2 regions of the Variovorax sp. dw_954 genome follow, and region 2 is predicted to be linked to the other one. Evidence: predicted binding sites of a transcription regulator. Region 2 holds the regulator's gene; the other holds the start of a gene.
What was found. Region 2 encodes FNR, which switches genes on or off when oxygen is low (the NO sensors DNR and NnrR bind a similar motif). Its sites were predicted from a motif close to TTGATNNNNATCAA; they were not measured.
Positions count from the first base shown of each region.

Region 1: the regulator FNR is predicted to act here: its motif matches at 6,263-6,276, upstream of HB681_RS33005 (acetyl-CoA hydrolase/transferase C-terminal domain-containing protein).

Region 1 is NZ_JAAVVD010000032.1:24,358-39,285, forward strand. Features, by position in the region: gene adh (aldehyde dehydrogenase) at 1-916, opposite strand, end outside; gene HB681_RS32980 (sigma-54-dependent Fis family transcriptional regulator) at 1,142-3,034, shown strand; gene HB681_RS32985 (LysR family transcriptional regulator) at 3,195-3,533, shown strand; gene msrB (peptide-methionine (R)-S-oxide reductase MsrB) at 3,589-4,092, opposite strand; gene HB681_RS32995 (XdhC/CoxI family protein) at 4,159-5,205, shown strand; gene HB681_RS33000 (ABC transporter substrate-binding protein) at 5,224-6,207, opposite strand; gene HB681_RS33005 (acetyl-CoA hydrolase/transferase C-terminal domain-containing protein) at 6,386-7,681, shown strand; gene HB681_RS33010 (Crp/Fnr family transcriptional regulator) at 7,821-8,540, shown strand; gene HB681_RS33015 (AAA family ATPase) at 8,555-12,490, opposite strand; gene HB681_RS33020 (hypothetical protein) at 12,662-13,078, shown strand; gene HB681_RS33025 (hypothetical protein) at 13,102-13,908, shown strand; gene HB681_RS33030 (hypothetical protein) at 14,016-14,306, shown strand; gene HB681_RS33035 (hypothetical protein) at 14,303-14,527, shown strand; gene HB681_RS33040 (zinc-dependent alcohol dehydrogenase family protein) at 14,561-14,928, opposite strand, start outside.
Region 2 is NZ_JAAVVD010000003.1:14,244-29,171, forward strand. Features, by position in the region: gene hscA (Fe-S protein assembly chaperone HscA) at 1-165, shown strand, start outside; gene fdx (ISC system 2Fe-2S type ferredoxin) at 175-513, shown strand; gene dnaQ (DNA polymerase III subunit epsilon) at 587-1,306, shown strand; tRNA gene HB681_RS06155 (tRNA-Val) at 1,382-1,456, shown strand; gene HB681_RS37930 (hypothetical protein) at 1,700-1,828, opposite strand; partial or broken gene HB681_RS37935 (phospholipase D family protein) at 1,931-2,069, shown strand; gene HB681_RS06160 (hypothetical protein) at 2,070-2,555, opposite strand; gene HB681_RS06165 (ATP-binding protein) at 2,603-3,820, opposite strand; gene HB681_RS06170 (universal stress protein) at 4,194-4,637, opposite strand; gene HB681_RS06175 (cation-translocating P-type ATPase) at 4,743-7,073, shown strand; gene ccoS (cbb3-type cytochrome oxidase assembly protein CcoS) at 7,073-7,210, shown strand; gene ccoN (cytochrome-c oxidase, cbb3-type subunit I) at 7,279-8,718, shown strand; gene ccoO (cytochrome-c oxidase, cbb3-type subunit II) at 8,731-9,360, shown strand; gene HB681_RS06195 (cbb3-type cytochrome c oxidase subunit 3) at 9,374-9,511, shown strand; gene ccoP (cytochrome-c oxidase, cbb3-type subunit III) at 9,524-10,450, shown strand; gene ccoG (cytochrome c oxidase accessory protein CcoG) at 10,466-11,905, shown strand; gene HB681_RS06210 (FixH family protein) at 11,923-12,204, shown strand; gene HB681_RS06215 (hypothetical protein) at 12,201-12,467, shown strand; gene fnr (fumarate/nitrate reduction transcriptional regulator Fnr) at 12,448-13,167, opposite strand; gene hemN (oxygen-independent coproporphyrinogen III oxidase) at 13,290-14,708, shown strand; gene HB681_RS06230 (sulfite exporter TauE/SafE family protein) at 14,708-14,928, shown strand, end outside.

The sequences.
Region 1 (14,928 bases), on a different contig from region 2:
GCGAGGGGCAGGTGCAGACCTCGCCCTGGTTCAGCGCGAACATCGTGAAGCCTTCCAGCGCCTTGTCGAGGAAGCCGTCGTCCTTCGCCATCACGTCTTCGAAGAAGATGTTGGGCGACTTGCCGCCGAGTTCCAGCGTGACCGGGATGATGTTCTGGCTGGCGTATTGCATGATCAGTCGGCCGGTGGTTGTCTCGCCCGTGAACGCGATCTTGGCGATGCGGTTGCTGGACGCCAGCGGCTTGCCGGCCTCGAGCCCGAAGCCGTTCACCACGTTGATGACGCCCGGCGGCAGCAGGTCGCCGATCAATTCCATCAGCACGAGGATCGAAGCGGGAGTCTGCTCCGCCGGCTTCAGCACGACGCAGTTGCCCGCAGCGAGCGCAGGCGCGAGTTTCCACACCGCCATGAGGATCGGAAAGTTCCACGGAATGATCTGGCCCACGACGCCCAGAGGCTCATGGAAGTGGTACGCATAGGTCTGGCTGTCGATCTCGCTGATGCCGCCTTCCTGTGCGCGGATGCAGGAGGCGAAATAGCGGAAGTGGTCGACCGCCAGCGGCATGTCGGCCAGCGTCGTTTCTCGGATCGGCTTGCCGTTGTCCCAGGTCTCGGCCATCGCCAGCATGGGCAGGTTTTCTTCCATGCGCTGTGCGATCTTCATGAGGATGTTGGCGCGCTCTGTCGGCGAAGTGCGGCCCCATGCGTTCTTGGCGGCATGCGCGGCATCGAGCGCGCGGTCCACGTCTTCGGCCGTGGAGCGCGCGATCTCGCAGAAGACCTTGCCGGTGATCGGCGTCACGTTCTCGAAGTACTGGCCGCCGGCGGGGGCCACCCACTTGCCGCCGATGAAGTTGTCGTAGCGCTTCTTGAACGGCACTTCGGTGCCGAACTTGCCGGGTTCCAACATGTCCATGTTTCTCTCCAAACTGATGGTTGTGAGCGTCGCAGGTCGCGACCCTGGACGCAATGCAATGGCTGTACCGCTTCTTCTAGGGACTATCCCGGGCGTTGCTTCCCTGCGCACGGCGGGCAGTCGACCCTTGCGCGACGCGGGCTGTCGCAAACTGCGACACACGCTTGCGACATATCCATGCGAATATGTCGCGACGCGCGACAGCCGCGCAAACGGAGACAACCGATGCTGGAAGCCGCAGGAGCGATCCGCAGGACGCAACACGCCCGCGAACTCTTCTTCAACCAGGGTTTGGCGCCGACCGACTGGGTCGCGCCGCACATCTCGCGCTCGTGGGCGCGCTCGCGCGGCGCGGGCGTCTGGAACGCGGGGCCGGCGCCGATGAGCAGCGCGCAGTTGCGCGAGCATCGCGAATCCTCGCGCCTGCTGATCGAAAGCGCGCAGCCGGAACTCGATGCGCTCGCGGAGCATGCGATCGGGCAGGGTTGCGTGGTCATCGTGACGGATGCCAGCGGTGTGATCCTCGACGAGATCGGCAGCCCGGAGTTCCTGCCGAAGGCGCAGCGCGTGGCGCTGCTGCCGGGCGTCGAATGGTCGGAGCGGCAATGCGGCACGAATGCGATCGGCACGGTGCTGGTGGAGCGCCATCCGCTGGCCGTGCTGGGTGGCGAGCATTTCCTGGCGGGCAACGGCGGGCTCGGTTGCGCGGCGGCGCCGATCTTCAATGGCCGCGGCGAGATCGCAGGCGTGCTCGACATATCGGGCGATGCCGTTCGCATCGACGGGCACACGCTGGGGCTCGTGCGCATGGCCTCGCAGCAGATCGAGCACCGCATGATGCTGTCCCGATCCAGGGGCGACATCATTCGGCTGCACGCGAACGGGGCGTTGATCGGCAGCGCGCGCGAAGGCTTGCTGTACGTGGTGGACGGCCAGGTGGTCGCGGCCAATCGCGTCGCGCTGGCCCTGCTCGGGCATGAATGGAAGTCGGTGCTGGACCAGCCGGTCGAGCGCCTGCTGGGCAGCGCCTGGCCGGCCGCTGGCGGCCATGCAGAGAGCGTGAACCTGCCGGGTGGCGCGCGCATCGTGATGAGCCGGCAGCATGCGCTGGCACGCCGCAGCGTGGCACTGGCCGGCGCCGGCAGCGCAGCGCATGGGCCCCATGAGCCGGCACGCCGCGACATTGCAGACGACGACGCGGTGAGTACCGCTTTGCGGGCCGCAGTGAAGGTGCTGGATGCCGGCGTGCCGGTGCTGGTCACCGGCGAGACCGGCGTCGGCAAGGAGGTGTTCGCGCGGCGCCTGCATTCGGCCAGCCGCAGGCGCGGCGGGCCCATGGTCGTCGTCAACTGCGCGGCCTTGCCCGAGACGCTGATCGAGGCCGAGCTGTTCGGCTACGAGGAGGGCGCCTTTACCGGAGCGCGTCGCCAGGGCGCCGCCGGCCGCATCCGCGAGGCCCATGGCGGCACGCTCATGCTGGATGAGATCGGCGACATGCCGCTCATGCTGCAGACGCGCCTGCTGCGTGTGCTGGAGGACCGGGTCGTGACGCCGTTGGGCGCCGGGCGGCCGGTGCAGGTGGAGTTCCAGCTCGTCTGCGCCACCCATTGCGACCTGCCGGCCCTCAGCGCGACGGGCGCGTTCCGCGCCGACCTCATGTACCGCATCAACGGCTATGCGCTGCGCCTTCCGAGCCTTCGCGAGCGCACGGACAAGTCGCTGCTGATCCGCCGCCTGTTCGACGAGCTGGGTGGGAAGGCGGCGAAGCTGCGCTTGCAGGACGACGCGGCCGACGCCCTGGCACGGCAGCCGTGGCCAGGCAACATCCGCGAACTGGTGTCGGTGCTGCGGATCATGATTGCGCTGGCCGAGCCGGGGTCGGTGCTCGGGGTTGGCAGCGTGCCTTCGAATCGGGAGGCAGGCCTGTCGACCGGCGCTGCGCCGTTCGAGCCAGCGGTGGCGGACCCGGTGCGCCAGGTGCTGCAGTTGTCGGATGTGGAGGCGAGGGCGATCCATGCTGCGCTGGAGGCGGCCGGCGGCAATGTCGCGCGGGCTGCCAGCAGCCTGGGCTTGCACCGCAGCACCCTGTACAGGCACTTGCGCAGATTTCCCCTCTAGGCTCGGGCGGCAAGGTCGCGGTAACCTGCGGCCGAACAACTCCCACGATGCCGTCGAAATGCCCAGAGCCCCTGCGAAATCCGCGCCCGCCGCCGCCAAACCCCGGAAGACCGCCAGTCCTGCGAATTCGACGGAGGCCAGACCCAAGGTGCGCTTCCGCATGCGTATCACGACCGGCGACACCATCGCGATCGGCCCCGGCAAGATCCAGTTGCTCGAGGCGATCCTCGAGACCGGCTCGCTCACGGCGGGCGCCAAGGCCATCGACATGTCGTACCGGCGCGCCTGGCTCCTCATCAACGAGCTCAACAGCGCCCTGAAAAAGCCGGCAGTCGAATCCGGCAAGGGCGGCGAGCATGGCGGCGGCAGCGTCGTCACTGACGTGGGCTGCCGGCTGATCGAGCACTACCGCAACATCGAGACGACCGCGGCCGAGGCCTGCAAGGCGGAGATTCGCGCGTTGACGGGTCTGTTGGCGGCGGTGACATCGCTGGAATGACGTGCGCGATCGCTGGCCTCGCGTCGCTGGCCACCAAGACCGGGATGGCCGGCATTCAAGCCGCCGGCGCAGTCCCCGCCGTGAAAGCCAGCGCCAGCCCGTTCATGCAATAGCGCAGCCCCGTCGGCTTGGGCCCGTCGTCGAACACGTGTCCAAGGTGCCCGCCGCAGCGCCGGCACAGCACCTCGTCGCGGGTCATGCCGAAGGTGGTGTCGGTGGCCTTGACGACGGCGTTGTCGAGCGGCTTCCAGAAGCTGGGCCAGCCGGTGCCGCTGTCGAACTTGGTGGCGGACGAGAACAGCGGCAACTGGCAACCCGCGCAGGAGAACACGCCGGCGCGATGCTCCTTGTTCAGCGGGCTGGTGAAGGGCGTTTCCGTATCGGCCTGGCGCAGCACCGCGTATTGCTGCGGCGACAGGCGCTTCTTCCATTCGGCGTCGCTCAGCGTCAGCTCGAAAGTCGTCTTGGCGGCCCTCGCCGTTGCGCTGAGCATCAAGCCCGGCAACGCGGCCAGCGAAGATGCCGCGAGGGTGTTCAGGAATTGCCTGCGGTGGTACATACGAGAGTCTCCTGAGGTGGCATGGTCCGCGCTCCGGAACAACCTTGTAGCTGCAAAGGAATCGGCATGACGGACATCCATGGTGAAAAGGCGCGCGACCTGGCGGCGGCGGTGCTGGAACAGGTGCTGAAGTGGAAGGACGCCGGCGCCGGCGTGGTGCTGGCCACGGTGGTCAAGGCATGGTCCACCGCCCCGCGGCGCGCCGGCACGCAGATGGCCGTGCACGAGAACGGCACGCATTTCGGCACGCTGTTCGGCGCCAGCGTCGACACGCTGGTGGTGTCGGCCGCGCTGGGCGTGCTGGCCGAGGGCAAGGACACGATGGTGAAGGTGTCGGTGGACGACGCCACCGCCTCGGCCGCCGGCATGGCTTGCGGCGGCGGACTGGAGATCCGGCTGGAATGCATCGATGGCAGCAGGAAAGGCGGGCAGGGCGGCCAGGTCGAGGTGTTGCGCGAGGCGCTCGATGCGATGCGCAGCGGCCGCAGCGTGGTGCTGTGCACCGGGCTGTCCGACGGTCGCCGCTTGCTGATCTCGTCGGACGGTCCCGCGTCGGGCGCATGGGCGAGCGAGGCCCACAAGCGTGCGCGCATGGACGACACCGCCATCGCGCTCGTGGAAGGGGACGAGGTGCTGTTCCAGGTGTTCAACGCGCCCTTGCGGCTGTTCGTGGTGGGGGCGGTGCGTACGGCCCGGGCCTTGCGCGACGCGGCGCAACTGATCGGCTTCGAAGTGACCATCATCGAGCCGCGCGCCCATGCCGTGGGGCCGGAGGTCTCCGGGGCGAACATGCTGGTGGGCGACGTGGGCGCGACGATGCGGTCGCTGCGCCTGGACAGCCGCTGCGCGGTGGTGGTGCTGGCGCATGCGCCGGAGATCGACGACCCGGCGCTCATCGAAGCCGTGCGCAGCCATGTCTTCTACATCGGCGCGCTGGGCAGCCGCAAGTCGCATGCGGCGCGGCTGGCGCGGCTGGAGCAGGCCGGCGTGCTGGCCGATCAAGGCGCCAGGATCCATGGCCCGGCGGGCCTGGACATCGGCGCGATCGGGCCGGCAGAGATCGCCGCGTCGATCGTGGCGGAGATGGTGGCGGTGCTGCGCAAGACGCATTGACGGCGGCGGCCCGGCGATTCACAGCAACACGTCGGCACGCAGCAGCAGCGCCTGCCGCAGCGTCAACCCGATCGTCTTGGCGGTCTGGAGGTTGATGACCAGTTCGAAGGTCGTCGGCTGCTCCACCGGCAAATCCGCGGGATGCGCGCCACGCAGGATCTTGTCGACATAGCTCGCGGCCCGGTAGAACTGCTCAGCCAGGTTCGGGCCATAGCTCATCAACCCGCCGACCTGCACGGGCTCCCGCGACGAGAACAGCGTGGGCAGGCGTTGCTGGATCGCCAGTTCGGCAATGCGGCGCGCCTGCGAAAAGAACAGCCCGTCGCCGAGCACGATCACGGCTTGCGCGCGAGCTTGCCTGACCGCGTCGAAGGCCGCCTCGATCTGGCCGGCGTCCGCCGCTCGCAGCGGGAGCACTCGCACCGACGCCGGGGTGGCCGCCTGGATGCTCCGGAGGTAGTCGGGGTGGCCGGGATGCCCCGGGTTCATCAGCACGGCAACCGTCGAGAGGCTGGGTATCGCCTCGCGCAGGAACTCCAGGTACTTGCCGCTCAGGTCGGCGCCGACGCTGGACACCCCGGTCACGTTGCCGCCGGGTCGCGACAGGCTCCGGACGAAGCCGAACACGAGCGGATCGCCACTTGCCGCGAAGACGATGGGCACGGTGCTGGTGGCCTTGCGCATGGTCAGGATGGCGGCCGGCCCCGCGGCCACGATGAGGTCCGGCTTCTGCGCCAGCAGTGAAGCGGTGAGCCCGGGAAGGCGCTCGTAGGCGCTCTCGGCCCAGTGCGCATCGATGACGATGTCCCTGCCTTCCACCTGGCCGAGGTCGCGCAGGCCCGCGCGCAGCCGGTCCAGCCGGTTGCTGGAGGTGCTGGCCGAAGCGGTGTCCAGGTAGCCGATGCGCCGCGGCTTCGATGCCTGCCCTTGCGCGAGGGCGGCGCAGGGGGCGCAGGCGGCCCCGATGGCAAGCGTCAGGAGGATTCTTCGGAGCTTGTTCACGCCGCTGTTCCCGCTCTCCGACATGGAGTGGGCGAGTATGGGTCGATGCAGGCCTTTGCGCCAAATCAAACCCCGTGGAAGCACGACTGCGAGAGTGGCGGAAGCCGCCCTATATTCGACGCTTGCCGGCGGCAATGTCCCCGGCAATGTCCGCAACGGTCCACAAGGAGCAAACCGCATGTCGTTCGAGGCGCAGTACCAGGAAAAGCGGACTTCCGCCGCAGAGGCCGTGCGACAGGTGCGCGATGGCGATTTCATCATCGTGCCCACGGGCGTCGGCGAACCGCCGGCATTGCTCACTGCGCTGTCGGAGCAGCGCCTCGACTTCCGCGACGTGAAGGTCGCCCAGATCCTGGCCGTCCGCAAATACGCCTACATCGACCCGGAGACCACGCAGCATGTGCGGCACGTGGCCTTCTTCTACGGTGGCGCGACGCGTGCCGGTGGGCAGGCCGGCTGGATCGATTTCATCCCCAACTACTTTTCCGAGATTCCGCGCATGATCGAGCGCGGGCAGATCCCGGCCGACGTGGTGTTCAGCATGGCCTCGCCGATGGACGAGGACGGCTTTTTCTCGCTGAGCCTGGGCGCCGACTACACCATGGCCGGCGTGGCCCGGGCGCGGGCGGTGGTACTGGAGGTCAACCCGAACGTCCCCGTCGCCTTCGGTGACTGCCGCGTGCACGTCTCGAAGGTCGCGGCGCTGGTGGAGAGCAGCGATCCGGTGCTGGAGGTCGGCTTGCCGGTCATCGGCCCGGTGCAGCAGGCGATCGGCAAGTACGTCGCCGACCTGATCGACGATGGATCGACGCTGCAGATCGGCTACGGCGGGATTCCTGACGCGGTGGTCATGCAGTTGACGCACAAGCACGACCTCGGCATCCACACCGAGATGATCGGCGACGGCATCCTCTCGCTGGTGGAAAGCGGGGCCGTCACCAACAAGCGCAAGAACTACCTGCCGGGGAAGTCGATCGCGACTTTCGCGCTCGGCTCCGGCAAGCTCTACCGCTACATGCACCGCAACCCGGCGCTGGAGATGCATCCGGTGAACTTCACCAACGATCCGGCGCTGGCCGGGCTGAACGACAACCTGGTCTCCATCAACGCAACCTTGCAGATCGACCTGCTGGGGCAGTGCGGCTCCGAGAGCCTGGGGCTGTCGCCCTATTCGGGCACGGGCGGGCAGTCCGACTTCGTTCGTGCGGCCAATCGCTCGCGCGGCGGCAAGTCCTTCATCGTGCTGCCGTCGACGGCCAAGGGCGACACCATTTCGCGCATCGTCCCGGTGCTGTCGCCGGGCACGCACGTCAGCACCAGCAAGAACGACATCAGCTACGTGGTCACCGAATACGGCGTGGCCCAGTTGCGCGGGAAGTCCGCGAAGCAGCGTGCGCAGGAACTCATCGGCATTGCGCATCCGGCCTTCAGGGGCGAACTGACGGAACAGGCGCGGTCGCTGCGCATCCTCTGATCCGCCGCCCGGCGTGTGGGGACTGTCCGGTAGCGCACCAATGGGGGCACGAGATGCCTATACTGGCCTGAAGCGAGGGCGGCGTGGGGGCGCAAGCCCCGACTCGAGTCCAGTGCCTGCCTTGTTGCGGAGTTGCGCCATGCCCAAGTCCCCCGATCCCCTCCTCAATCGCCTGCTGGCCGCATTGCCTGATGCGGAGCGGAAGCGTTGGCTGCCTGACCTCGAACCGATCGACCTGCCGCTCGGTCAGGTGCTCTACGAATCGGGCCGGACGCTGAGCCACGTGTACTTTCCGACGACTGCCATCGTGTCCTTGCTGTACGTGATGGAGAACGGCGCCTCGGCCGAGATCGCGGTGGTGGGCAATGAAGGCATCGTGGGCATCTCGCTCTTCATGGGCGGCGAGTCGACGCCGAGCCGCGCGGTGGTGCAGAGCGCAGGGCGGGGCTTCCGGCTCAAGGCGGAACTCATGAAGGAAGAATTCAACCGCGCCGGCGCGGTGCTGCACCTGCTGCTGCGCTACACGCAGGCGCTGATCACCCAGATGGCGCAGACGGCGGTGTGCAACCGGCACCATTCGCTGGACCAGCAACTGTGCCGCTGGCTGCTGCTGAGCCTCGATCGCCTGCGGGGAAGCGAACTGGTGATGACGCAGGAGCTGATTGCCAACATGCTCGGCGTGCGGCGCGAAGGCGTGACGGAGGGTGCGCTCAAGCTCCAGCATGCGGGCCTGATCCGCTATGCGCGCGGCCACATCACGGTGCTGGACCGCAAGGGCCTGGAGCGGCGCACCTGCGAGTGCTATGCGGTGGTCAAGTCGGAGTACGACCGGCTGCTGCCGACGACCACCGCGATCTGATGACGACTTCGCAATCAAGCGGTCTGCGGCGCTCCGCCTTGTTCTGCGCCTGAAGCCGTATCCTGCAGGAGTCCGGCCGCCAGGAGCAGATCCGGCGTGTCGAATCCTTCGGTGAACCATCCGTGCGTCTCCGCCAGCAACTGGCGCGCCTGCGCGTGCCTGCCTTGCTGCCGCCAGAGCCGGGCCAGGCACACGGCGGCACGCAACTCCAGCGTCTTGGCGCCCTGGGCGCGGCTGATGGCCAGGGCGCGTTCGAATGCGGCCTCCGCGGCCGCCGCGTCGGGCGGCGTGAGCGCCAGCAGGCACAGGCCCCGGAGGCGATGGCGCTCGGCCGCGAACTGCAGGCTGCCGGTGCTGAGCTCATCGGCCTGCGCCTGGTCGAGCAGGCGCAGCGCTTCCGCGTGGAAGTTCAGGTGCATGTGAAGCTCGGCCATGTCGGCCATGCGCAGCGCCGAGTACGAAGGCGAGGCGGCGCTGAGGCGGGCCGCCAGTGCCGTGAGCGCCGCGAGCGCGTGTTGGTCCCGGTGGCCGTCCTGGAGGACCTGGGCCTTGCCCTGCAGGGCTTCGCCCGTCGCCATCCAGTGCAGCATGCCGTGCTGGCGCGCGAGCGCAATGGTCTCCCCGGCGAGGCGGATGGTCTCCGCATGCTTGTTGAGCCAGCGGCGCAACATGGTGGCGAACAGGAGGGCCATTGCCAAGGTCTTGGGATGCGCCATCGCGCGCGCCTGCTCCAGCATTCGCGCGCTGACCTGCTGCGCCTGGTCCGGGAAGCCCCGGAAGCAGAGTGACCACGACAGGTGCCCGGCGAAGGACACCGACAGGTCCTCGCCGAACAATTGAAGCATCAGGTGATGCTGGTCCGGGCGATACAGCGCGATGGCTTCCACCGCATGCGCGCCGGAGTCCGCGAAGTCGCCGAGCCAGAAGGTGGCCATCGCCGCCGCGTAGTGCGCCGCTTGCCGGGCGATCGGGTCGTCGCGGACCTTTTCCAGCAGGCGCATGGCGGCTTGCGGCACACCGCGGGGGCCGATGGTCGCCACGGCGTTGCGCAAGCGCGTCCATTCCGCGAGGAAGAGGTCGGGGCTGCCCGCCACCTGCGCGTGCAGCGCCGAGATCCGCGCGGTGACGCGGCCGATTTCTTCCGAGCCGTCGCCTTGCGTGGCATGGAGCGCGGGACAGAGCGCCACAAGGATCGAGAACTCGGCCTGGTCCCTTTTCGATGTCGCGGGCAGCGTCATCAGCGATTGCAGCGCGCGCTTGAAATGCGCGATGGCTTCCAGGTTGGCCGAGCCGGAGATGGCCCGGCGCCCCGCGCGGATCCAGTGCTCGATGGCTTGCGCATCGTCTCCCGCGCAGGAGAGGTGCTGCGCCAGCAATTCCGGCCGGGCTGCGACGCTGTCCGGCAGCTCGGCTTGCAGCACCTGCGCGATGCGTCGGTGCGCAGCCTGCCGGTCGGCCCGCGTCTGCGACTGGTAGGCCGCTTCCTGGACCAGCGCATGCTTGAACTGGAAGGTCGTGTCGTCGACCCTCGACACCAGGCCGGCATGGTTGAGTTGATCGAGATGGGCCGACAGCGCCTCGGGCTCGTCGGGCGACACCTTGCGCAGCAGGTCTGCGCTGAATTCGCGCCCGATGGTGGCGGCCAGTTGGGCGGCGTATCGCGCTGCGCCCAGGCGGTCCATGCGGGCCGCCAGCAGGTCATGCAGCGCGATCGGAATGGCGGCCCAGTCCTCTCGTGTGGCCGATTTCGCCAGCTCCTCCGCAAAGAGCGGCACGCCGTCGGCGCGTGCCGCGATGCCGCGGACCATTTCGGGCGAAAGTTGCGGGCTGACCGAGGCGATCAGTTGCGTCATCTCGGATTCCGCAAGGGGCGCGAGCGACAGCGCATGCGTTGCCACGGGCCCGGCGAATTCGGGGCGTGCTGTAAAGACCGACAGCAAGCCGCCGTCGCCCTTGCCCTGCGCGACCAGCATGGCCAGCAGCTCCAGCGTCGAAGGATCGGCCCAGTGCAGGTCCTCCACGATGAACAGCACACCCATGTGCGCCGTCGGCCCCCTCAGCATCGCCTGCAGAAGCCTGAAGGTCTGCTCCTTTTGCGATGGCCGTACGGGCGCGGGCGCGCGCTCGTCGGCGGGTGGGGGGAGTCCGAACAGGGCGGCGATGAGGGGGACGGCATCGGCGGTCCACGCGGGCCAGGCCGCGGACACATGCTGCGCCAGCTTGGCCGACTTCAGCTGGGGCGTATCGCCAGCGGCGAATCCCATCCTTTCCGCCAGCAGGACCAGCAGCGGATGAAAGGGCGATTGGCTGTACTCCGGAAAGCAGCGCAGCACGCGGACCGCATGCGCCTCGTCCGCCAGGCCTTGCCGGAAGGCATGCACCAGGCGGGACTTGCCGATGGCCGGCTCGCCTTGCAGCAGCACGGCATGGTTGGCGCCGTGGCGGGTCTCTTCCCACCATTGCGTCAGTTGCGCGAGCTCGGCCTGTCTCCCGACCAGCGGCGTCAGCGGCGTCGCCGCGTCCAGCCGTGTGCGGGCGCCGCTTTCCTTGTCGACCCTGAAGATGGCGATCGGCTGCGACGTGTCGGGCAACACCTGGCTGCCCAGGCCCGTGCAATCGAAGTAGCCGGCCACGATGCGGTGCGCTTCCCCGCTGATGGCGGCCTCGCCGGAGCCGATGAGGCGCCGCAACTGGATGGCGACGGCGGATGTCTTGCCCACCGCATCGGGCAAAGAAGGATCGCCATCGGTCAGGATCAAGCCGGTGTGGACGCCGGCGCGGATCTTGATGCCGTCGATCGCTTCCTGCACCAGGGCCAGGGCGGCGCGCACGGCGCGCACCGCGCTGTCCTCCCGGGATTGCGGATAGCCGAAGTAGGCCAGCAGTCCGCCGCCATGCATGGGCAGGACATGCCCGGAGAAGCTCCGCAGGATCTCGGTGCAACGGGCGCGCGGCGCGAGCATGCGCTCCATCGCGTCGTCGGCATCGTCGACGCCTGATATCGCGAGTTCGCAGAAGAGCACGGTGACCTGGCGACGCTCGGCATGCGGCGCTGTGGGCGTTGGCGTTTGCGTTGGCGGCCGCTGTGGTGCGGTCGGCAACGCGGCCGCGGCGTGCGCCAGTTCATCGTTGCGGATGCGTTCGGCCAGTGCCTGCGTTTCCGGGCCGGGGGCGATGCCCAGTTCGTCTTGCAGCAGTCGAGCGCAAGCATCGAACTGCCGCAGCGCCGAGCCGTTTTGCCCCAGCAGGGCATGCAGGCGCATCGCACGGCGGTGGGCGGCTTCGTCCCAGGGCTCCAGCGCCACGTGGCGCAGCGCGAATGGCAGGGCCTTGCCAGGGTTGCCGGCGGACTCGTGGAAGCCTGCCAAGTGTTCCAGGAGTGCCAGTGCGCGACGGTGCATGACGCCGCGCTGGACGTGCAGCCAGTCTTCGAAGGCAGGGCAATCCGCAAGGTAGAAGCCCGCCATGAATTCACCGCGGTAGAGCGCGACGAGGCGCTCGTCGCGCTGGTGCGCCGCGTCGTCGCCGGGCGGCGAGCCCGTGTCGTTGAACGCGACTGCGTCGATGCGGGGGCTCTCGAGCCGATGCGTCGTGGTCATCCCGCCCTGATCCGCTGAGGTGTGGCCGAGCATGAAGCGGATGGTGCTGCGGCTGGTGGAGAACAAGGCCGGGCCGGCGGGCGTTTCCAGCACGCGACGCAAGTCCGACAAGGTCCGGCGCAGGTTGCCTCGTGCGGTGACCGGATCGTTGCCGCTCCAGAACAGTTCGGCCAGCAGTTCGCGCTTGTGGTCTTGCGCATGTCCCATCGCGAGATAGGCGAGCAGCCCGCGCATCTTGTCGTACGACATCCCGGCCACGGGATGGCCGTCCAGGGCACAGCGGAATCCCCCCAGCAAGTCGATCTGGAGGCCGCGCCCTGCAGGACTCGCGGACGGCTTCAGGTCGGCCAACGTGACATGTTCATGGGAGGGCGCGAGCGCGCGAACGATGGGCGAACGATCGCGCCCTAAGGTGAGCCGGGTTCATGCAACAACCTTTCGGGGAAAGCCATGAGCAGGTGCGTTGGCGAAAGCCTGCGCGGAGTCTGCCACCGCTTCATTGCCTTGTCCTTTGATTTTCAAATGATGTTCCCACTGTCCCGGCGATCCGAGCGCATCGGATGCTTTGCGGCGGGTGCGCTGCTGGCGGGCGTCGTGCTTGCCTTCGCGCCGCACGGGCCTTCCTCCCCGCCGGCCGGGCCTGCGCGGCCAGCGCATGCCGCCAGGCCGATACCACGCGTGCTCGCTGCCCAATCGCGGCTGGACGTGCTGCGCAACGAGGCGGCGAGCGGCGACGAACTCTCGAACCGTGAACTGTCGATCGCCCTGCTCGACCGGTACGAGCAGACGGGCGACACGGACGATCTCTACGAGGCAGTGATCTGGATCGATCGGCGATGGGAAGCGGCCGGCAAGGCAGAACTGATCGCGCGCGTCGTTGCGCACCATTGCGGGCAGCGCGTGCTGCGATGGCACTGGCTGTGTTTGCCGGGCGAATGATGCTCGCATGCAAGGGAGGCTGAATGGATTTGCCACGCTTCGCATCGGTGCTGATGGCCAGCCTCTTCGCTGCGGGCGCGGCACGTGCCGACGTGGAGTGCCGCCCGCTCAGGCAGGCCGTGAAGGAAAGCTCGCGCGCCGGCTACACGGGCTTTCTCTATGCGAACGAGATCGCCAGCACGGGCGGAACGTCGAAGGGCATTGCAACGCGCAGCGCGGGTGCTTCGCAGGTGCGCGTCAAGCTCGAGTCGCTGGTCGACATGTCGCTCGACGCCGGGGCGCATGCAGAGGAAGCGGTCGAGCGTGGGGTCATCCGGTCCGGCGCCGAGCCGCAATTCGTCGCGCAGGTCCGGCAGCACCTGCATGCAAGCCTGCTGCGCGAGAACGCGATCGCAGCGTGGCTGGTAGTGCTGGTTCATCGGAAGACTGGCGAGGGCGTCGTCTGGGTGCGCAGGTACGAGTTTCCCCGCGACGGGCTCGCGGGCGTGATGAACGGCGCCGAGCAGCTTTGCGTTCGCGCGCGGCTCGCTCAGGCATCCCGCTGGCCGCTCGGGCAACCCGCGACATCGCTGGCGTTGCTTGGCCGTCGTGAGCAGCCTGACTGCGGGGCCGCCGCTGCCGCTGGCGTCGACTGCGCGGGTCTCGGCAGCCAACTCGAGCGGGCCGCGTCGGAAGGCGAGTCGGTCGTCGCGACGGCGAGAAGCGGCCCGGTGCTGTGGGTCTACACGCGCAACCCCGGCACCGGCAGAGGGCGGGCGCTGAACGTGGATGCCGCCGGCACGACGCTGGTCGACACCTGGCTTTTCAATGTCGAGGCGCCGACGCAGTAGCGCTCACCGCAGTTCCGGTCGGGTTGCGCCGGCATGCGAACGATGCGCGAACGGTCGCGCCCTAGCCTGAGGCTCGTTCAAGCAACAGCCCCACGGGCAAGGCCTTCATGAAGCGCCATACCGATGCAGATACCGATCCAGGTCGCACGCGCGAGTTCGAACTGCTGTGGCTGCTGCTCCTGCTGGCTTTCGCGCTCGCCTCCTTGTCCGACTTGCTCTGCGCGCCAGTCTGGCCCTCGATCACCGAGGTGCCGACGGCCGCGGAGGCTGAAGGCGACGCAAGGCAAGGCGCGTTCATCGAGCCGTGGATTCCCTCGATGCCGGACGCCCCGCTTCCGCAGCAGGCGCAATGGGCGGATCGGCCCGCCGAGCCACCGCCCGTCGGGAGGCACGGATGACGCGGGTTGCGGCTTTCCTGTATCGCCGCTTCCAGGGCATTCCGGCAAGACAGCGGCAGCATGGCCTGCGCATCCTGACCTTCGCGGTAGCGGTGTGGGCCTGCGTTGCAGGGGTCGCGTTGTTCACTTTTCGGGGCAAGACGAACGGTGAGCGCGAATCCGTTGCGCGAGTTGAGCGAGTGACGGTCGCACCGGAGGCCGGGCTCAGAGCCGGTGAATGAATCGGACGTGCATGGCCGATCTGTTCACCCGTTTCATGTCTCGATGATGACCTTCAGCGCCCGCGTGCCAGCGGCGTTGCCGAAGGTGTCGTAGGCCTCCAGGATGTCGGCGAACTTGAAGTGGTGAGTGATCAGTTGCCGCGCGTTGATGCGCTTCGACAGCAAGGTCTTCAGCAGCATCGGAATCGACAGCGTGTCCACGAGCCGCGTCGTGATCGTGATGTTGTGCGACCACAGCTTCTGCAGCTTCAGGTCGACCCCGCAGCCGTGCACGCCGACATTGGCGATCGTGCCGCCGGCGGCCACGATGTCCTGGCACAACTCGAAGGTAGCGGGAATGCCGACCGCTTCGATGGCGGTGTCCACGCCGCGTCCGCCGGTGAGCTTCATCACCTGCTGCG
Region 2 (14,928 bases):
GAAGCGCTGATGAACGCGCTGCGCGACGCACGCGGTGCCGATGAGGCCGCAGTCGTCGAAGCCGCCACCAAGGCGCTCGCGGACGGCACCGAAGCCTTCGCCGCACAGCGCATGAACCAGGGCATCGCACGCGCCCTGTCGGGCCGCAAGCTCGAGTCTCTCTAGAAAAAACGAATGCCCACGATCAAGATCCTTCCCCACGCCGAGTACTGTCCGCAAGGCGCCGAAATCAGCGCACCCGCCGGCACCTCGATCTGCGAGGCTTTGCTCGACCACAAGATCAACATCGAGCATGCCTGCGACATGAGCTGCGCCTGCACCACCTGCCACGTGATCGTGCGCCAGGGCCTCAACTCCCTGAACGAAGCCGATGAAGCCGAGGAAGACCTGCTCGACCGCGCCTGGGGGCTTGAACCCCAATCGCGCCTGAGTTGCCAGGCCATCCTCGCGCAGCAGGACGTGACCGTCGAGATCCCGAAGTATTCGATCAACCACGCCAAGGAAAATCACTGATGAGCGCAGCCGAGCAAGCGCGCAGCCCCTGGGAGCGCGGCCAGGACACACGGCGCCAAGTCGGGAGAGGCCTGTGAGTCGCCAGATCGTCCTAGACACCGAAACGACGGGCCTGTCCGCGGAAAACGGCGACCGCGTGATCGAACTGGGCTGCGTGGAGTTGTACGCGCGCAAGCTCACCGGCAATGACCTCCATCTCTACTTCAATCCCGAGCGCGACAGCCATGAGGACGCCCTCAAGGTGCACGGCCTGACGACGGACTTCCTGCGCGACAAGCCCAAGTTCGGCATTCTTGCGAACGATGTCGTCGAATACCTGCGCGGCGCGGAGTTGATCATTCACAACGCGGCTTTCGACGTCGGCTTCCTCAACAAGGAACTCGAACTCGCCGGCCTGCCGCCGTTGCACACCTTCGTCGGCGAAGTCACCGACACGCTGGCCATGGCCAAGCAGCTGTATCCCGGCAAGCGCAACTCGCTCGACGCGCTGTGCGACCGCTACGGTGTCGACCGCTCCAACCGCACCTTCCACGGTGCGAAGCTCGACGCGCAGTTGCTCGCCGACGTCTACATCAACCTCACGCGCGGCCAGGACGCGCTGCTGATCGACGTGGGTCAGGACGAACCCGAGATCGGCACGGTCGTCGCCATCGACCTGCGCCAGTTCACTCTGCCGGTGTTGATGGCGGGCGAACAGGAACTCGCTGCACACGAGGCCGCGTTGCTTCAACTCGACAAGGCCAGCAACGGCCGCACGCTGTTTCGCCAGAACGCTGAAAATTCTGTGGCATAATCTGAGGCTTCGCATGAACGTGCGAAGCAATACTGACGGTGCCAACAACCCAAGCGGTTGCACAGGTTCCGATCAGGGCGGTTAGCTCAGGGGTAGAGCACAGCATTCACACTGCTGGGGTCGGAGGTTCGAAACCTCCACCGCCCACCATTCGAGAAACAGCGTTTAGCAGATCGATTCGGCGTCTGCCCTGTGTAATCCGCTGTGCAAAATCATGCGAAAGCCTTGTCCAACGCAACGCGCTGCTGTTCAACCTGCATGTGAGCGTAGCGCTGCGTCGTGGTCACTGCCGCGTGCCCGAGGATCGTGCTGACGGGTGTAGAGGCCGCCCCTGCTGGCGATCGGGATCGAGACGCAGGAATGGCGCAGGTCGTGCAAATTCACGTGCTTCATTCAGTCTCGGCGTTCGCGCCGCGCCTCTTCTATCGACCGGCCAGTGATCAGCGTGTGAAGGAAGTTGCCGACGAACGCGATCACTACCAGCGCGATCGCTTTCCAGAGAAGGAAGCCGGTGAAGTCCATCGGCGAATATAGGCATAGGTCCGAAGCGGTCCGCACGCGCCATCACCGCCGGGCGCGTGCCCGTCGCACTCGGTGCCTCGACCGCCGGAGGGGATGGGGCCCTCGTTCAACTACAGCCAGGCAGCGGCGCGCTCGAACTCGGAGGGCGTGCTGCTGGTCCGGAACGACCCCGCGGTCGCGGCGAGCTACCTCGCCGCATTGGAAGAGCCGCTGGGCGCAGGGCGTGGCATCGGCGCGGTAGTCAGGCTCCGGTCAATGCCGCGAGGAGTGCAAGAAGCGCGGGCACTTTGCTCTTTGCCGCTTCGAGCGCGGCCTTGTCGAAGCCCTTCGGATAGACGTCGCGCAGCATGCGCTCATCGTGTGCTTCCATGCCGAAGGCCTTCTTGAATTCGCCCTTGTGCTGCGCCGTCGTTCGCTCTCCCGAGTTGCCTGAGATGTGCAGCAGCACGGCTTCCAGGCAAGGCGTCGCCTCGATCACGATGATGCCGGCCGCCTTTGCCTGTGCCCGGACCGCGGCGGTCCAGGCGGTGTCGGTGTCCAGAAGCGCGATGACGCGGTTGTGGGTGGCGAGCTTGCTGATCGACGCTGTGTAGGCAACGACCCGGGCGGCTCCTTTGCCGGTGGCCGCTTTGATGGTGGCAGTTGTGCCGCAGGCGCGCGGGAGATACAGCGCCTTGACGTGTCGCATGAAGATGTACTCGGCCTGCCCTTCGCCGACCGCGAGCACGGCGTTCGAGGCCCAGCGCCTGGGCTTGGCTTGCTTCGACGCTGCCACTACAGCTGGGGCACCGCGCCGAGAGCGCCGGCCATGTACTTGCCGTGCATGTTGTCTGTGGCGCGCAGGCCGCCGATCTCGTCGCCGCGATAAGCACTGCTCACGCAATCGATCTTCTCGACGAAGGTCACCTGCGGTGGCTTGAGGAGCGCCAGGACCTCGGGGCTCTGCACGGTGAAGATGAGTTGCGCGCCGAGCGGGTTCGTCGCCTCGTCGCTGAACAGGCGCAGCAGCGGCTCCAGCATGTGAGGGTGAAGTGTCGCATCGAACTCGTCGATGAAGGCCGGCGCGCCCGTCTCCAGCGCCTCCAGCAGGAAGCGCAGTAGCACAAAGGCCGACCGTGTGCCCGCCGACTCCATCGAGAACGGCAGCAGGAAGACGTTGCCCGCCGAGGCGTGCTCACCATACGGGAAGTAAGACTGCGGCTCCTCGGCCGGGCTGCCGCCCGCGACCTTCGCTGCCGTCGGCAATGGGCTCAGCGCCTGGAGCTGCAGATCGCTCAAGCCAAGGTCCAGACGCAACAGCAGGTCTCTCGCGCTCTGCAAGGTCGAGGGTGCCGCTTGGAACTGGTTCGAGGCCTCGACGAGTGAGGCAAATTCGCCAGTTGCGCGAGTCCTGTTGCGCAACAGGTTGGTGACTGCGCGGCCCTCAAGAAGGCCTGGTGCGACCTCGACGCCGTACTGGCGCGCCCAACTGATGAATGACGAGTTGCCGCGTACCTTCTTCGCCTCGCTGAGGGGAAGGCCTTCGACGCCGGGCTGCGTGATCACGTAGGCGCTGGTCTTCTCATTCCACTCGCGCGTGAACACCGCGCGCCTGTTGCCTTCGAGCGGGCGGCGCTTGAGCGATTCGCTGATCACCCGCGTGGTGGTGCAGACCAGGTTGTAGTCCCACTGCGTGCCTTCTGAGTCCTCCGTCACGAGTTCGAAGCGCGAGGGCTCTTTGGCATGCGACAGGTGGTTGACGAACGGCAGGCGCGTGTCTGGCTTGGCTTCGAAGGAGTCGCGGATGAACCGCGCCAGGAAGGCGCCGACGTTCAGCATGGTGGTCTTGCCGGAACCGTTAGCACCTAGCGCGGCCATCGCTGTGCTGACGCGTTGTCCAGACTTCGTCGTACGGTCCCAGCCGAGGACCGCGTCGCGACGCGTCAGGCGCAGGGACAGGTCCGTCTGCTCGACGAAGCTGCCGAAGTTGGAGAAGGACATCTTGAGCAACATAGTGGCCAGATTCTTGTCTATTTTTTGAGATTTCGGTATGAGTACACACCCAAACCATCAAAAATACCGGGTCAAACGGCACTCTTTGGCTCCTTGCAGTGCCGTCTGGCGCCCCCGAGTGCGCCAAGGCGGCCCACGGCGGCGCGCGCGGGCCATGATGGCGCTGTGTACTGGACTCGAGATGAGGCGGGCCCGGTTGGCCGGACCGTGATTGCGCGAGAAGGGGGTACCGCGACCAAGTTGGGGGTACAGACGGGGGTACAAATTCAAAGACTCTGCTTGAGAATCAAGCATCCATGCGAGTTGCAGGAGATCTTTCCCCACCGCTTTTGCTTTGGGTGTCCGGAAGGCCTTGCCCCAAGCCCGGCTTCATCTACCGAAGCACCAGCACCGGCAACGTCGAATGCGTCAGCACGTGCTGCGTCTCGCTCCCCAGAAGCAGCCGCTTGATCCCCTTTCGCCCGTGCGAGGCAATGACGATCAGGTCGCACTTGTGCTTCTTCGCCGCGGCAATGACCGATTCGGCCACGAGGTCCGAGCTCATCGCCGCAGTCTTGATGCGGACGCCCGCCGCCTTGGCCAGGCTGCTGACCTGGTCGAGCTGGCCCTGGGCTTTCGCTGCCCATGCGCCCTCGACGCGTGCGATGTCGTCCGGCGTGAAGGCCATCGCGCCTTCGAAATAATTCTTCGGATAGCGGGGCACGACGGTGATGGCGACCAGGTCGGCATCGTTCTGCGCCGCTAGCGAGATGGCGCTGCTCACCGCCTTCTTCGAAAGTGTCGAACCGTCGGTGGCGACGAGGATGCGCTTGAACATGTTCGGATGCTCCAAGTGTTGATGGCTGCCAGCGTAGGCCGTCCGCATCGCGCAGGCTTGATGCAGGTCAAGCTTGAGTCACGTGGATGATCCTAGCCTTGCAGGATGCAAGCTGCTGCGCTCCCGCTCGAACAGGCAGGACCCGATGAATTCCCTGCCGCCCAAGCGGGGGGAGGGCTGGAAGCCGTGTTGGACGACCCTGCCGAATGGTCGGCGTTCAGCCGCCTGCTCGACGGCGATCCGCATGCGGGCCGGTGGGAATCGCACGCCATGGTCGAAGGCATGCATTGCGCCGCGTGCGCGTTCGCCGTCGAGGCGGCGCTCCTCCGGGTGCCCGGCGTCGAGCAGGTCGAGGTGAACGCCGCAAGCCGGCGCGCCCGCCTCACCTGGTCGGCAGCGCAGGTTGCACCGTCCGCCTGGTTCCGGGCCTCCGAGGCAGCGGGTTACCGGCTCGTGCCCGCTGGCGACACCTTCGTGCGCGAACGCCGCCTGCACGAAGAGCGCCTGGCATTGTGGCGATGGCTGGTGGCCGGTCTCTGCATGATGCAGGTGATGATGTACGCGTATCCCGCGTACGTCGCGCTGCCGGGCGACATGTCGGCCGACTCGGCGCAGTTGCTGCGGTGGGCGTCGTGGGTGCTGACGCTGCCGGTGCTGCTCTTCTCGTGCAAGCCCTTCTTCGCTGCCGCGCTGCGCGATGTCGCTGGCTTGCGCATCGGCATGGAGCTGCCTGTCGCGCTTGGCATCGTCATCACCTTTGCCGTGAGCAGCGCGGCCACCTTCGATCCTTCGGGCACCTTGGGTGGCGAGGTGTACTTCGATTCGCTCACGATGTTCGTGTTCTTCCTGCTCACTGGCCGCTGGCTCGAGTCGCGCCTGCGCGGCCGCACCGCGGGCGCGTTGGAGGCGCTGATGAACCGCCAGCCCGACAGCGCGGACAGGCTGACGATGAGCGGCGCCTTCGAGCGCGTGGCGGTCCGGCGCCTGCTGCGCGGCGACGTGGTCCGCGTGCGGCCCGGCGAGAGTTTCCCGGCCGACGGCGTGATCAGCCTCGGCAGCACCACCGCGGATGAGGCCCTGCTCACGGGCGAATCGCGTCCGGTGGTGCGCGACCGGGGCGCGCGCGTGCTGGCCGGCAGCCACAACCTGTCGTCGACGGTGGAGGTGCGGGTCGAGTCGGTGGGGCAGGGCACGCGCTTCGCGCAGATCGTGTCGCTGATGGAAAGCGCTTCGCTGCACAAGCCCCGGCTCGCCTCGATGGCCGACCGCGCGGCACGACCGTTCCTGTTTTTCGTGCTGTGCGCGGCCATGATGGCTGCGGCTTTCTGGTGGCCGGTGGACCATGGCAAGGCGCTGATGGTCGCGGTCGCCGTGTTGATCGTCACCTGCCCCTGTGCGCTCTCGCTGGCCACGCCGGCGGCCACGCTGGCCAGCGCGGGCATGCTGGCCCGGCACGGCGTGCTGGTGCGCAACCTCCAGGGGCTGGAGGAATTGGCGGCCGTCGATACGGTGATCTTCGACAAGACGGGCACGTTGACCCTGGACACGCCATGCCACTTGGACATCCGATGCCGGCCGGGGATGCAGGCCGGTGAAGCGCTCGATCGTGCAGCGGCCATCGCCGCGCAGTCGCTCCATCCGGCGTCACAGGCCCTCGTCGACGCATGGAATGCCGCGTCGCGTCCTGCCTCTTCATGGAAGCTCGTGCAGGCCATCGAGCATGTCGGCATGGGCGTGGAAGCTCGCATGGTCGAACAGGGGAAGGAAGAGGCCGGGACGCGCCGCATGCTGCTGGGCTCGGCTGCCTTTTGCGGCGTGGTCCCGTTGGGTGCCGACGCGCCGCAGGTCCATCTGAGCGATGCGCAAGGATGGGTCGCGAGCTTTGTCCTCGACGAGAACGTGCGTGCCGAGGCGACAGCCGCGATCGATGCGCTCCGGTCGCAAGGCCTGTCGGTGCACCTGCTTTCCGGCGATCGCGCCGCCGCTGCGCGCGCAGTCGCGCAGCAGACCGGTATCCGCAGCGTGCACGGCGATTGCACGCCCGAGGCCAAGCTGGCCTTCATGAAGGCCTTGCAGGACGAGGGCCATGGCGTGGCGATGGTGGGCGATGGGCTCAACGACGGCCCTGTGCTGGCCCGCGCCGATGCGTCCTTCGCCCTCGGCAACGCCGTGCCGCTCGCCAAGGCGCGTGCGGACTTCATCGTGATGAGCGAGGACCTCGGTGCGATTCCCGCCGCCCATGCACAAGCGAAGCGCACGATGCGCGTGGTCCGCCAGAACCTGTGGTGGGCCTCGGGCTACAACGCGCTGTGCGTGCCGCTCGCGGCGACGGGCATGCTGCCTGCGTGGCTGGCAGGCCTGGGCATGGCCGCGAGCTCGCTGGTGGTCGTGCTCAATGCGGCGCGACTTGCAGGCCGCAGCGAAGCGGGGCATTGATGGACATCCTTTTCCTGCTCATTCCGCTCTCCGTCGCGCTGGTGCTGCTGATCCTCGTCGCCCTCTGGTGGGCCGTGGACCGTGGGCAGTTCGAGGACGTCGATGCAGAGGGGCAGCGCATTCTGCGCAACGATTGATCTGTATCAAGCATCCTCGCAGGCCGGCCTCGGACACTGCGCGCATCCAAGGAAAAGAAGGATCCGCGATGCAATCTCCAACCCCTCCCGCAGCGGTCTACAGCGACACCGTGGTGCGGCAGTTCGCGCTCATGTCGGTCGTGTGGGGCGTCGTCGGCATGCTGGTCGGCGTCATCATCGCGTCGCAGCTGGCCTGGCCGGAACTCAACCTCGGCGTCCCGTGGCTGAGCTACGGGCGGCTGCGTCCGCTGCACACCAACGCGGTGATCTTCGCCTTCGGTGGCTGCGCCTTGATGGCGACGAGCTTTCATGTCGTGCAGCGCACTTGCCAGGTCCGGCTCTTCGCGCCGAAGCTGGCGTCCTTCGTGTTCTGGGGCTGGCAGGCGGTGATCGTCGCGGCGGCCATCAGCCTGCCGATGGGCTTCACGCGCGGCAAGGAATACGCCGAGCTCGAATGGCCCATCACCATCCTCATCGCCGTGGTGTGGGTGGCTTATGCCATCGTGTTCTTCGGCACCATCGGCAAGCGCAAGGTGCGGCACATCTACGTGGCCAACTGGTTCTTCGGCGCCTTCATCATCGCGGTGGCGCTGCTGCACATCGTCAACGGCATGTCGATGCCGGCGGGCTGGATGAAGAGCTACTCGCTGTATGCGGGCGTGCAGGACGCGATGGTGCAGTGGTGGTACGGCCATAACGCGGTGGGCTTCTTCCTCACGGCCGGCTTCCTCGGGATGATGTACTACTACATCCCCAAGCAGGCCGAGCGGCCGGTGTACTCGTACCGCCTGTCGATCGTGCACTTCTGGGCGCTGATCTTCACCTACATGTGGGCCGGGCCGCACCACCTGCACTACACCGCCTTGCCCGACTGGACGCAGTCGCTCGGCATGGTGTTCTCGCTGATCCTGCTGGCCCCGAGCTGGGGCGGGATGATCAACGGCGTGATGACGCTCTCGGGCGCCTGGCACAAGCTGCGCACCGACCCGATCCTTCGCTTCCTGATCGTGGCGCTGTCCTTCTACGGCATGGCGACCTTCGAGGGGCCGATGATGTCGATCAAGACGGTCAACGCGCTGAGCCACTACACCGACTGGGGCATCGCCCACGTGCATTCGGGCGCGCTCGGCTGGGTCGGGTTCATCACGATGGGCTCGCTCTACTACCTGATCCCGCGGATGTACGGCCGCACCGAGATGTACAGCGTGCAGGCCATCGAGGTCCACTTCTGGACGGCCACCATCGGCGTGGTGCTCTACATCGCCGCGATGTGGATCGCAGGTGTCATGCAGGGGCTCATGTGGCGCTCCATCAACCCCGATGGCACGCTCACCTACACCTTCGTCGAGAGCGTGAAGGCGACCTTTCCGTTCTACGTCGTGCGCCTCGTCGGCGGCCTGATGTATCTCGGCGGCATGCTGGTCATGGCCTGGAACGTCTGGATGACCGTGGTCACCGGCATCTCGGCCCGCGCGCAGATTCCGCCGCTCGCGATGGCCCACGCCTGAGGAAACAACACCATGTCTTCGAACCCGAAATCCTCCAGCGGCTTCACGCACGAGAAGATCGAGACCAACAACCTGCTGATGATCGTGCTGATCCTGCTGGTCGTCGCGATCGGCGGTGCGGTCGAGATCGTGCCGCTCTTCTTCCAGAAGTCGACGACCGAGCCGATCAAGGGCCTCAAGCCCTACACCGCGTTGCAACTGGCGGGGCGCGACATCTACCAGCGCGAGGGCTGCTACGGCTGCCACTCGCAGATGATCCGGCCCTTCCGCTCCGAGACGCTGCGCTACGGCCACTACTCGGTGGCCGGCGAGTTCGTCTACGACCATCCGTTCCAGTGGGGCAGCAAGCGCACCGGGCCGGACCTCCAGCGCGTCGGCGGCAAGTACAGCGACGAGTGGCACCGCATCCACCTGAACGAGCCGCGCGACCTGGTGCCCGAGTCGAACATGCCAGCCTATTCGTGGCTCGAGAAGAACCCGGTCGACGCGGCCTCGCTGCCGGCGCACATGCGTGCGCTGCGTCGTGTCGGCGTTCCCTACACGGACGAGGAAATCGCCTCGGCCGCCAAGGATGTCGAGGGCAAAACCGAGATGGATGCCACCGTCGCCTACCTGCAATCACTGGGCCTCGCGCTCAAGTAAAGGAGCCTGAGCCGTGGACCTCACAACGCTTCGCATCGGCGCCACCGTCGCCTGCTTCCTCGTCTTCATGGGCATCCTGGCCTGGACCTTCTCGCCCCGCAACACGCGCCGTTTCGAAGAGGCCTCGCAGCTTCCTTTCGAACAGGACTGAAGCGAGCACGCCATGAACGACTTCATCAACGACTTCTGGGCCAACTACGTCGCCGGGGCTGCCGTGGTCAGCATCCTCGCCTGCGCCTTGCTGCTGTGGCTGACGGCGCGCAAGCGCGTGGTGGCCAGCGACGACAACACCACCGGCCACGTCTGGGACGAAGACCTGCGCGAGGCCAACAATCCGCTGCCGCTGTGGTGGGTCGGGCTGTTCGTGATCACCATCCTGTTCGGCTTCGCCTACCTGGCCTTCTTTCCCGGCCTCGGCAGTTTCAACGGCAAGCTCGGATGGAGCGCCGGCGGGCAGTACGAGGCGGAGGTGGCACAGGCTGACAAGGAACTGGTGCCGGTCTACGCCGCCTACACGGCCATGCCGGTGGAACAGATCGCCGGGGATGCGAAGGCCATGGCCATCGGCGAGCGCATCTTCATGAATAACTGCGCGCAATGCCACGGCTCCGACGCGCGCGGCAGCAAGGGGTTTCCGAACCTCACCGACACCGATTGGCTGCACGGCGGCGCGCCCGACAAGATCATCGAGACGATCACCAAGGGCCGCATCGGCGTGATGCCGCCGATGGCCGCGGCGGTCGGTACGCCAGAGGACGTCAAGAACGTCGCGCAGTACGTGCTGAGCCTGTCGGGCAGTTCGACGGATTCGTTGCGCGCCGAGCTGGGCAAGTCGAAGTTCACGGCCTGCGCCGCCTGCCACGGCATCGGCGGCGTCGGCAACCAGGCCCTCGGCGCGCCCGCGCTGAACGACAAGGTGTGGCTGCACGGCTTTGGCCAGGAAGCCATCATCGCGATGATCAACAACGGCAAGCACAACGTGATGCCGCCGCAGGAAGGGCGCCTGACCGAGGCGCAGATCAAGGTGGTGGCGTCGTATGTGTGGGGCTTGTCGAACAAGCCGCAGTCGGCCGCCAAGGCCGCGCCCTGAACCGGGCAATTGGCCATGACCGACGCCGTGCGGCCCCGCAAGACCATCCCCATCGTGCCTGTCGCGGCGGGCGGGGCCGGGGAGTCGGTCGGCCTGTACGAGGCGTCGAAGAAGATCTACCCGCGCACGGTGCGTGGCAAGTTCGCCCGCTGGCGCTGGGCCCTGGTCTTCGCCACCCAGCTCTTCTTCTACGCGATGCCGTGGGTCCAATGGGGCGGGCGCCAGTCGCTGCTGTTCGACCTGGCGACGCGGCGCTTCTACATCTTCAGGCTGGTGCTGTATCCGCAGGACCTGATCTACCTCTCGGGCCTGCTGGTGCTGTCGGCGTTGTCGCTGTTCCTCTTCACGGCGGTGGCCGGTCGACTGTGGTGCGGCTTCGCCTGTCCGCAGACGGTCTACACGGAAATCTTCATGTGGGTCGAGCACAAGATCGAGGGCAACCGCATCGCGCGCATGCGCCTGGACGGCGAACCCTTCTCGCTCGAGAAACTGGTGAAGAAGTGGTTCAAGCACGTCGTCTGGATCGGCATCGCGATGTGGACCGGCTTCACCTTCGTCGGCTACTTCACGCCGATCCGCGAGCTAGGCATGGAATTCCTGCAGACGCGCATGGGCTCGTGGGAAGTGTTCTGGGTCGTCTTCTATGGCTTCGCGACCTATGGCAACGCCGGCTTCATGCGCGAGCAGGTCTGCAAGTACATGTGTCCCTACGCCCGCTTCCAGAGCGCGATGTTCGACCGCGACACGCTGATCGCGAGCTACGACACCGGGCGTGGCGAGCCGCGCGGCGTGCGCGCCAAGGGCCGGGACGGCAAGGCGCTCGGACTGGGCGACTGCATCGATTGCGGGCTGTGCGTGCAGGTGTGCCCGACCGGAATCGACATCCGGCAGGGGCTGCAATACGAGTGCATCGGCTGCGGCCTCTGCGTGGACGCGTGCAACACCGTGATGGACCGCATGGCGCTGCCGCCCGGCCTGATCCGCTACGCGACCGAGAACGGGCTCGCGAAGGGCTGGTCCTCGTCGCAGGTGTGGCGACGCGTCTTCCGGCCGCGGGTGCTGGTCTATGGATGCGTGCTCCTCGCCTTGACGATCGGCCTGCTCGCGAGCCTGGTCCTGCGGGTGCCGCTGAAGGTCGACGTGGTGCGCGACAGGGGATCGCTCGCCCGCATCGCGGAGGGCGGACAGCTCGAGAACGTCTACCGCCTGCAGATCATGAACGCCACCGAGAAACAGCAGGCCTACCGCATCGCGGCCACCGGCCTGGACGGCTTGCACGTGGCCTCGGACGAGCTTGTCGAAGTCGGCGCGGCCCAGTCGCGCTGGGTCGCGGTGCGCCTGCAATTGCCGGCCGACAAGGCTCCGCCCGGCTCGCACACGGTGCACTTCGAAGTGGGCACTGCCGATGGCGGCGCACACGTCTCCGAGAAGGCCGTGTTCCTGGTGCCCCGATGAACAAGCAAGGAGAAAGCATGACAGCGTACGAACAAGCATCGGCGCCGCCGCCCTGGTGGCGCTACCCGCTGGTGTGGCTGGTGATCGGCCTGCCGGCGGCCGTCATCGTGGCCAGCCTGGCCTCCGCGTGGCTCGCCATGCACACCACCGACACGGTGGTCGAGGAGGACTACTACCGCAAGGGCATCGAGATCAACCGCACCCTGGCCGACAAGAGCCCGGTTCCCGCCCAGATGGGCCGCAACCACGCGATGACGCCCGCCGAGGACGTCCCGGTGCGCCCCAAGGCCAAGCCATGAGTGCGCGCAGATGGATCGCGATCCTGTGGCCCGCATTCATCCTGGCGAGCCTGATGGAACTGGTGGTGTTCGCCATCATCGATCCGTCCGACATGCGCTGGGGCAGGGAAGGACTCGGGCTGACGCGGCAGGCCGTCTACACCGCCAGCTTCTTCGCTTTCTGGGCGATGTCGGCTGCCGCGTGCGCGCTCTCGGTGGCACTGACCTTGGAGCCGCCCGAGGACGATCCCCTGGCGCGGCGCTTCAACGCCCGGGCGGATTGACGATGCATTGCAGCGCCTGCGGGTCGAGGATGCGCAGGTTGCGATGCCGCACCTCGACGATGCCGTCCACCACGAATCTCGACAGCGTCCGGCTGATGGTTTCCAGCTTGAGGCCGAGGTAGCTGCCGATTTCCCCGCGCGTCATGCGCAGGACCACCTCCGAGCGCGAGAAGCCACGCGCGTGCAGCCGCTGGACCAGGTTGAGCAGGAACGCGGCGAGCCGTTCTTCCGCCCGCATGCTGCCCAGCAGCAGCATGACGCCGTTCTCGCGCACGATCTCGCGGCTCATGATCTGGTGCACGTGGCGTTGCAGCGCCGGGACTTCGCGCGACAGTGCCTCGACCCGCTCGAACGGAATCACGCAGACCTCCGCGTCCTCGAGTGCGACGGCGTCGCAGTTGTGGTGCTCGTTGACGATGCCATCCAGCCCCATGATCTCGCCGGCCATCTGGAAGCCGGTGACCTGGTCGCGCCCGTCGTCGCTTGCCACGCGGGTCTTGAACACGCCGGTGCGAATGGCGTAGAGCGAGGTGAAGCGCTCGCCGTTGTGGAACAGCGTCTCGCGGCGGCGCAGCTTGCGCCGTGTCTTGACCAGGCCGTCGATGCGCTGGAGTTCGTGGGGTTGCAGGCCGGGGGGCATGCAGAGCTCCCGGAGGTTGCAGTTGGAGCAGGCGACCTGGATGGGCTGTGGAATGGTCATGGGCGCGTCGTTTGGTTGGCGGGATTCTGGCCGGCGCCACCTGCCGTGGGCTTGATGCACATCAAGACGCAGAACGGCCTGGGGAGGCACATTGCGTGGGTTCCATTGCCCGAGCCACGCCGATGTCTTCGAACTCCCCACCCGCACCGCTGCCGGTCCGTCCGACGCTGCCGTCGGTCGCCCTGCTGCGGCGCTTCGGGGTGGCCGGCCCGCGCTACACCTCCTATCCGACCGCCGACCGGTTCGTCGAAGCCTTCGACGCTGCGGACTATGCGCAGGCACTGCGCCAGCGCCGCAGCATGGGCGCCCGCGCGCAGCCGCTGTCGCTCTACGTCCATGTGCCGTTCTGCGAGTCGCTGTGCTACTTCTGTGCCTGCAACAAGATCGTCACGCGCCACCACGAGCGGGCAGGGCAATACCTCGACTACCTCGCGCGAGAGGTCGAGCTGCAGATGGCGCAGGTGGGCCAAGGCGCGTCGGTGAGCCAGCTGCACCTCGGGGGCGGCTCGCCGACCTTCCTGGACGACGCGCAACTGGCCGAACTGATGGGCATCCTCTACGGCGCCTTCACCTTCATACCGGATTGCGAGCGCTCGATCGAAGTCGATCCGCGCACCGTCGACGCCGAACGCCTTGCGAACCTGGCGGTGCTCGGCTTCAACCGCCTGAGCTTCGGCGTGCAGGATTTCGACCACGACGTGCAGAAGGCCATCCACCGTGTCCAACCCGCCATGCAGGTGTTCGAGCTCGTGGCGGCCGCGCGGGCGCTGGGCTTCAAGTCGGTCAACGTCGACCTGATCTACGGATTGCCGCTGCAGACCGTGGAATCCTTCGAGCGCACGCTGGAGCAGGTGTGCGAGCTGCGGCCCGACCGCGTCGCCCTGTATGCCTATGCGCACCTGCCCGACCGGTTCAAGGCCCAGCGCCGCATCCATGTCGAGCAGCTCCCGCCTGCCGAGGAGAAGGTGCAGATGCTGGCGCGATCGATCGCGGTGCTGAGTGCGGCCGGGTACGTCCACATCGGCATGGACCATTTCGCATTGCCGCAGGATGCGCTGGCCGTCGCCAGGCGCCAGGGCCGGCTGCATCGCAATTTCCAGGGCTACAGCACGCAGCCGGATTGCGACCTGCTGGCGCTCGGCGTGTCGGCCATCGGACGCATCGGCGCGACCTACAGCCAGAACGCGAAGTCGCTGGAGGAGTACTTCGACCATCTCGACCAGCGTCGCCTGCCGGTCGTGCGTGGCCTGGCGCTGTCGCGCGACGACCTGCTGAGACGCTCGGTCATCATGGCCCTGATGTGCCAGGGGCACCTCGACTTCGAGGCGCTGGGGCAGGCCCACTTCATCGACTTCCGCGACCACTTCGCGCCCGAGTTCGCCGTGCTCGGCCCGCTGATCGCGCACGGCCTCGTGCACCTGAGCGACCACGCGCTCGAAGTCACGCCGACGGGTTGGTTCTTCGTGCGCGCCATCGCCATGGTGTTCGACCGCTACCTGCAAGCCGATCGCAACAGGACGCGCTATTCGCGGATCGTGTGATGCAGGCCGGCCTCGCCGCCGCCGCGTTGCTGATGGGCCTTGCCGGCGGACCGCATTGCGCGGCCATGTGCGGCGCGCCGACGGCCGGGGTGATCCGGCTGGTGCGGGCGCCGACAACCGGCGCCGCCGGGGCGGCATCCGTGGGGGCGCCGTCCACCACCCTGGCGTTCCATGCGGGTCGCATCGCGAGCTATGCGCTGGGCGGGGCCGCGGTGGCGCT